2 linked regions of the Parazoarcus communis genome follow. Each later gene encodes a partner of the first gene's protein in a complex. Links are inferred from orthologs where the notes say so. Each region holds a gene or a part of one and is shown in the gene's direction. Other genes may lie near its edges.

Region 1 (3,580 bases):
AGGCCGCAAAAACCAGCCCGATGCTCGACCCGATCATTGCCATCACCTTGGTGCGGTGCTGATCCCGGGTAAGGTCGGCAGCAAGGGCGGTGACTGCCGCCGAAATCGCGCCAGCCCCCTGCAGCACCCGCCCGACGATGACCATGTAGATATCGCCCGCCATGGCTGCGATCGCGCTGCCGAGCACGAACAACACCAAGCCGAACAGGATCACCGGCTTGCGACCAAACCGGTCCGAAGCCGCGCCAAAGGCAATCTGCAGCAGCGCCTGCGTCGCGCCGTAGGCACCAATCGCCAGCCCCACCAGGGTGAGGTTGTCGCCGCCGGGGATCGTGCGTGCGTGTACCGCGAACACGGGCAGAATCAGGAATAGCCCCAGCATGCGCAGCGCAAAGATGGACGCGAGGCTGATCCCGGCTCGACGCTCGGCGGGCGTCATCGGATCACGTAGGGGTTGAGACATGCTGGACGCGGCGAAAAAGAAGGTGATTCTAACATTGGCCCGGAGCGGCTTCTCTCTTATAGTTTTGTGTTCCCCCTCGCGCAGCCACGCTCATGGACGAAATCCGCATCCGCGGTGCCCGCACCCACAATCTCAAGAACATCAGCCTTGATCTGCCACGCAACCGGCTTACGGTCATCACCGGTCTGTCGGGCTCGGGCAAGTCCTCTCTCGCCTTTGACACCCTGTACGCCGAAGGCCAGCGTCGCTATGTAGAGTCGCTGTCGGCCTACGCCCGTCAGTTTCTGCAGCTGATGGAAAAGCCCGATGTGGACCTGATAGAAGGCCTCTCACCTGCCATTTCGATCGAGCAGAAGGCCACCAGCCACAATCCGCGCTCGACAGTCGGCACCGTCACCGAGATTCATGACTATCTGCGTCTCCTGTATGCACGGGCGGGCACGCCTCACTGCCCCGACCACCCCGAGCACGCCCTTGAGGCACAGAGCGTGGCGCAAATGGTCGACCATGTGCTCGCCTTGCCAGCGGAAACCCGGCTGATGATTCTCGCCCCCGTCGTTGAAGGGCGAAAGGGCGAGCAGCACGACCTGTTTTCCGAGCTCCGCGCCCAGGGTTTCGTACGCGTGCGAGTGGACGGCGAGGTGCACGAACTCGACAGCATGCCGCCGCTGGAAAAGGGCAAACGCCACACGGTGGAAGTCGTCATCGATCGCTTCAAGGTGCGCCCCGATCTTCGCGGACGCATTGCCGAGTCCTTCGAAACCGCCCTCACCCACGCCGACGGCCGTGCGATTGCGGTTGAGATGGACTCACAGGCAGAACATCTGTTCTCGGCCCGCTTCGCCTGCCCCGTCTGCAGCTACGCACTTGGCGAACTGGAACCCAGACTGTTTTCCTTCAACAACCCCGCAGGTGCCTGCCCGAAGTGCGACGGCCTGGGCCAGGTGGACTTCTTCGACCCCCAGCGCGTCGTTGCCCACCCTGAACTCTCGCTCGCATCCGGCGCCATCCGGGGCTGGGACCGCCGCAACCAGTTCTACTTCCAGATGCTCTCCAGCCTGTCGAACCATTACGAGTTCGACATCGAGGCGCCCTTTGAGACCCTGCCTGCCGAAATTCGCGAGATCATTTTGAGCGGATCGGGCCGCGAGAAAATCGCCTTTGTGTATCTCGCGGACAATGGCCGCATGGTGGTGAAGGAACACCCCTTTGAGGGCATCGTCCCCAACCTTGAGCGCCGCCTTCGTGAAACCGACTCGGCTGCCGTGCGCGAGGAACTGCTCAAGTTTCGCAGTACGCGCCCCTGCCCAAGCTGCGAAGGCACCCGTCTGCGCGCCGACGCACGCCATGTGCTGATCGGCGGCAGCGCCTTGCCTGCGGTGAGCCGCCTGCCGCTCGCCGAGTGCAAGACCTTTTTCGAACACTTGCAGCTCGAAGGCCATCGCGCCCGAATCGCTGACAAGATCGTCAAGGAGATAGCCGATCGCCTCAGCTTTCTGACCAATGTCGGTCTCGACTACCTTTCCCTGGATCGCGCGGCCGACACGCTGTCGGGCGGAGAGGCGCAGCGCATCCGTCTGGCGAGCCAGATCGGCTCCGGTCTGACCGGGGTGATGTACGTGCTCGACGAACCCTCGATCGGGCTGCACCAGAGAGACAACGACCGACTGCTGGAAACCCTCCGCCGGCTCCGGGATCTCGGCAATACCGTCATCGTGGTCGAACATGACGAGGACGCCATTCGCAGCGCGGACCACCTTGTCGACATGGGGCCGGGCGCGGGCGAGCACGGTGGCCACATCATCGCCAGCGGCAAGCCTGAAGAGGTCATCGCCTGCGAAGCGTCTGTGACCGGCGCCTATCTGTCGGGCCGGCGACGCATTGCCATCCCGCCCAGGCGCACGCCAGCAGACGCATCCCGCATGGTCCACCTGCGCGGCGCAAGCGGCAACAATCTCAAGGATGTTGACCTCGCCCTGCCCGTAGGCTTGTTCATCTGCGTCACCGGCGTGTCCGGATCGGGCAAGTCGACCCTGATCAACGATACGCTTGCCGCCGTCGCAGCACAGCACCTGTACCGTTCGCACGCCGAACCGGCACCGTACGTTGCCCTTGAGGGACTGGATGCATTCGACAAGGTCATCACCGTCGATCAGTCGCCGATCGGACGCACACCGCGCTCGAACCCGGCAACCTACACCGGACTGATGACGCCGATCCGCGAGCTCTTCGCAGGCGTCCCGGAGGCACGTGCCCGCGGCTACGGCCCGGGAAGATTCTCGTTCAACGTAAAAGGCGGACGCTGCGAGGCATGCCAGGGGGACGGCATGATCAAGGTTGAAATGCACTTTCTGCCCGACATGTACGTCCCCTGCGACACCTGCCACGGCAAACGCTACAACCGTGAAACGCTCGAGATCCGCTACAAGGGCAAGACGATTTACGAAGTCCTTGATATGACAGTCGAGCAGGGCTTCGACTTCTTCCGTGCGGTGCCCGCGGTCGCACGCAAACTCGAGACCCTAACCGAGGTCGGCCTGGGATATATCCGTCTGGGCCAGAGCGCGACCACGCTCTCCGGCGGCGAGGCCCAGCGCGTCAAGCTCGCACTCGAACTATCGAAGCGCGACACCGGCCGCACCCTCTACATTCTCGACGAACCCACGACCGGGCTTCATTTCCAGGACATCGAGCTCCTGCTGAAGGTGCTGCACCGACTGCGCGACCACGGCAACACCATCGTCGTCATCGAGCACAACCTCGACGTCATCAAGACCGCTGACTGGGTTATCGACATGGGCCCCGAGGGCGGCAACGGCGGCGGCACCATCGTGTGTGCAGGTCCACCCGAAGAGATCGCCTCCTGCGTCGCCAGCTACACCGGCCGTTACCTGGCGAAGGCCCTGTCGGCATAGGACGTTCGACACCTGCGCTTACATTCACGCGCCTTCCGGCGCTTGCGATGCCACCTTAGTCGTATAAGGATAGCGCTGTTATCAACATGACCGGGACACACCATGACCGAACCGGACAGCACCGCCAGAACACAATACGCGCAGCGTGTTGAGCGGCGTATCCGCTTTCTCCAGACTTTGAAGGACGCCGGACTTGGCCTCT
Region 2 (4,197 bases), 3.2 Mb from region 1 along the record:
AAGCTGCATTAAGCGAAGCCGATCAACAAGCGCTGACTCAGCTCGAAGCGCGTGACAAGCAGGTTCGCGCACACGAACAGGCGCATGTCTCGGCTGGCGGCGAACTGATTACCTCCCGCGCCAGCTTCACTTACCAGGTGGGGCCCGATAGCAAGCGCTACGCAGTCGCGGGCGAGGTCGGTATCGACACCTCGCCGGGCAGCACGCCCGAAGAAACCCTCGAACGAGCAGCAAGAATTCGCGCAGCAGCGCTGGCGCCCGCCGATCCCTCCGCGCAGGACCGTCAGGTCGCAGCACAGGCGGACCGCATGGCGACCGAAGCGCGCCAGGAACTCAATGCCCAGGACAACGTGGAGCCGACCCGCGCTGACCGGCGCGAGACTGCACTGGCACGCCTCGTTTCACAGGTCAGTGCGACCCCGTCGGAGCAGTCGCAGATCGACACCTACGCCTGAGATCACCGGCTGACGGCCCGATCGGAGGTCAGGGATGAGTGGTTCGCCTATAATTGGCCGCTTTCCTGCTGCAAGAACGCCTCCGCGACGCCCCATGCCCTCCTCCATCGACAAGCTGCTGCCCACCGTTTCCGCCCTTGCATTGCCCAAGACCGGTAGACGGATTGACCTGCCCCAACTGAGCGGGTCGGCCGACGCGCTCGTGATTGCGCAGCTGGCAGGCCGCGGGCGGATGATCGCAGTGGTTACCGCCAACCCGATCGATGCCCAGCGCCTTCAGGACGAGATCGCATGGCTCGCACCCGGACTGCGCCTGCACCTGCTTCCGGACTGGGAAACCCTGCCCTACGACAGTTTTTCGCCCCACCAGGACCTGATCTCCGAGCGCCTGTCCACGCTGTATGCGATCACCCGCAGCGAGGCCGACGTGGTCCTGGTGCCGGCGAGCACCGCACTCTATCGCATGGCGCCACCGGCCTTTCTTGCGGCCTATACCTTCTTTCTTAAGCAGGGCGAACAACTGGACGTCGAACAACTGCGCATGCAGATGGCCGTCGCCGGCTATGCGCATGTGACCCAGGTCGTCAGCCCGGGCGAGTTCTCGGTACGCGGCGGACTGGTTGACCTCTACCCGATGGGCTCCCCCCTGCCCTACCGGATCGACCTCTTCGACGACGAAGTCGAAAGCATCAAGACCTTCGATCCCGACACCCAGCGCACGGTCTACCCGGTCAAGGAGATTCGCCTGTTGCCAGCGCGGGAGTTTCCGCTCGACGACAAGGGTCGCAGCCGCTTTCGTGGTCAGTTCCGCGAAACCTTCGAGGGCGACCCGACGCGAGCAACGATCTACAAGGATGTCTCCAACGGCATCGCGCCGGCAGGTATCGAGTATTACCTTCCGCTGTTCTTCGAAGAAGTTGCCACACTGTTCGACTACTTGCCCGCCGATACACCGGTACTGCTGCATCGCGACGTGCCGGGTGCGATTGCCGAGTTCTGGCGCGATACGCGCTCACGCTACGATCTGCTCAAGGGCGATCGCACGCGCCCGGTGATGGCGCCCGAAGCGCTGTTTCTGAGCGACGAAGCCTTCTTCATCGCCCTGAAGGACCACCCACGGCTGGTCCTTGGCAGCAGCAGCGAGAGCGCCGGCACGCCTGCCGCCCTGCCCCTTCCCGACATCGCGGTGGAGCGCAAGGCGAGCGACCCGCTGCACAAGCTCAAGGCCTTCTGCGCCGCATTCGACGGTCGGGTGCTGCTGCTCGCGGACTCGCCCGGTCGGCGCGAAACCATGGCCGAGTATCTCGCTGAATATGGCGTCAAGCCCGAAGCCAGTGCCGATTTCGACGGTTTCGCCGAGTCCGGAGAGGTGATTGCGCTCGGCACGGCACCACTGGGCGCGGGCTTCATCCTGCCCGAAGCCAGGCTCGCCATCATTACCGAAACCGAGCTGTACGCCGCGACTGCCCGCACCCGTGCCCGTCGCGACAACCGCAAGGCCGCAACGATGGAGGGCTGGCTGCGCGATCTGTCGGAACTCAAGATCGGCGACCCGGTAGTGCACGTTTCGCACGGTATCGGGCGCTACCTTGGCCTGATTCACATGAATCTCGGTGAAGGGGATACCGAGTTTCTGCATCTCGAATACAACGGTGGCGACAAGCTCTACGTACCCGTATCGCAACTGCACGTCATCACGCGCTATGCGGGCGCTGACCCGGAGAATCTCGACCTCCACCGGCTCGGCTCGGGGCAATGGGAGAAGGCCAAGAAGAAGGCTGCGATGCAGGTGCGCGATACCGCTGCCGAACTGCTCTCGCTCTACGCCCAGCGTGCTGCCCGACCGGGGCACCGCTTCGACTTCAAGCAACATGATCTGGAGGCCTTCGCCGAGGCCTTCGGGTTCGAAACCACCCCCGACCAGCAGGCGGCCATCGACGCCGTGGTAACCGACATGAAGTCGGGCCGGCCGATGGATCGCCTGGTGTGCGGCGACGTCGGCTTCGGCAAGACCGAAGTCGCGCTGCGTGCGGCGTTTATCGCGGTCGCTGACGGCAAACAGGTGGTGGTGCTGTGCCCGACCACCCTGCTCGCCGAACAGCACTACCAGACCTTTGCCGACCGCTTCGCCGACTGGCCAATCAAGATTGCCGAACTGTCGCGTTTCAAGTCGGCCAAGGAGCAGACCGAGGCACTGCTTCAGCTCGGCGAGGGCAAGGTCGACATCATCATTGGCACGCACCGCCTGTTGCAGAAGGACGTGGTGTTCAAACGCCTCGGCCTGGTAATCATCGACGAAGAGCACCGCTTTGGTGTGCGTCAGAAGGAGGCCCTCAAGCAGTTGCGCAGCGAGGTCGACATCCTCACCCTCACCGCCACCCCGATTCCGCGTACGCTGGGCCTTGCGATGGAGGGGCTGCGCGAATTCTCGGTGATCGCAACCGCGCCGCAGAAGCGCCTGGCGATCAAGACTTTCGTGCAGCGCTGGAGCAAGGGCATCGTGCGCGAGGCGGTGTTGCGCGAGTTCAAACGCGGCGGCCAGGTCTACTTCCTGCACAACGAAGTCGACACCATCGAGAACATGCGCAACGACCTCGCCGAGCTGCTGCCCGAGGCCCGCATCGTGGTCGGGCACGGACAGCTGCCGGAGCGCGAACTCGAGCGCGTGATGCGCGACTTCACCCAGCAGCGAGCCAACCTGCTGTTGTGCACCACCATTATCGAAACCGGCATCAACATCCCGACCGCCAACACCATCATCATGAATCGCGCCGACCGCTTCGGTCTGGCGCAGCTTCACCAGCTGCGTGGCCGAGTCGGCCGCAGCCACCATCAGGCCTACGCTTACCTGCTGACCGATGCCAACGCCAAGCCGTCGGCTCAGGCGCAGAAACGCCTCGAAGCCATCGCGATGATGGACGAGCTGGGCTCGGGTTTCTATCTGGCGATGCACGACCTCGAGATCCGGGGCGCAGGTGAGGTACTGGGAGAACATCAGTCCGGCGAAATCCAGCAGATCGGCTTCAGTCTCTACACCGAGATGCTCAAGCATGCAGTCCGGGATCTTCAGGCCGGCAAGGAGCCCGACCTCAGTCAGCCCCTGGAAGTGGTTTCCGAGATCAACCTGCACACGCCCGCCCTGCTCCCCACCGAATATTGCCCTGATGTTCAGGAACGCCTGACGCTATACAAGCGCCTGGCCAACTGCGAGGCCGAAGAAGAGCTGCGCGATCTGCAGGAAGAACTCATTGACCGCTTCGGCGAACTCCCGCCGCAGACCCTCGCGCTCCTCGAAACCCACCGCATGCGCCTTCTGCTCAAGCCCTGGGACGTGCAGAAGCTCGACGCATCCGACGCACAGATCAGCATCCAGTTCGGCAAGGCTGCGCCCATCGATCCGGTCAAGGTCATTTTCCTGATCCAGAAGGATCGCAGCACGAAAATGGCCGGGCCGGACAAACTCATCCGCCGCGTCAGCCTCCCCGACCTCAAACAGAGAGTAAAAGCCGTACGTGAGTTGCTGAACGCGGTGAAAGCTTGAGTTTGGGCCAGTCACCATCAATCCGGCGTCCCTTCGCGTACATCCGGATCCTGGTCTTCTGTCTTGCGCTTCTGCCGGCACTTGTGCTGGCGCAGGCTGGCGAACCCGTTGCCCTTGCCGTTCTTGTCGATCCAGATGGAACGGAAACGATCGAGCGCATCAGCGCGCCAGCGCGTGCGCACGAGTTTATCGAGGTCACGA

The links.
Region 2: the proteins of uvrA (region 1) and mfd are in contact, whole or in part, in a crystal structure (PDB 4DFC), measured with the Escherichia coli proteins. The link is inferred for Parazoarcus communis from one-to-one orthologs.

Annotation. Positions count from the first base shown.
Region 1 is NZ_CP022188.1:624,871-628,450, forward strand. Bases 220-3,578 are described here. They hold uvrA (excinuclease ABC subunit UvrA), read left to right. Parts: upstream 220-555; coding sequence 556-3,378; downstream 3,379-3,578. Other genes in these bases: CEW87_RS02885 (MFS transporter), read right to left, coding at 220-463; CEW87_RS02895 (hypothetical protein), read left to right, coding at 3,481-3,578. In the rest of the region: more of CEW87_RS02885, read right to left, coding at 1-219; more of CEW87_RS02895, read left to right, coding at 3,579-3,580. UniProt on the Escherichia coli protein: The UvrABC repair system catalyzes the recognition and processing of DNA lesions. UvrA is an ATPase and a DNA-binding protein. A damage recognition complex composed of 2 UvrA and 2 UvrB subunits scans DNA for abnormalities.
Region 2 is NZ_CP022188.1:3,795,474-3,799,670, forward strand. What follows is about bases 221-4,196. They hold mfd (transcription-repair coupling factor), read left to right. Parts: upstream 221-549; coding sequence 550-3,996; downstream 3,997-4,196. Other genes in these bases: CEW87_RS17380 (putative metalloprotease CJM1_0395 family protein), read left to right, coding at 221-455; CEW87_RS17390 (sensor histidine kinase), read left to right, coding at 3,993-4,196. In the rest of the region: more of CEW87_RS17380, read left to right, coding at 1-220; more of CEW87_RS17390, read left to right, coding at 4,197-4,197. UniProt on the Escherichia coli protein: Couples transcription and DNA repair by recognizing RNA polymerase (RNAP) stalled at DNA lesions. Mediates ATP-dependent release of RNAP and its truncated transcript from the DNA, and recruitment of nucleotide excision repair machinery to the damaged site.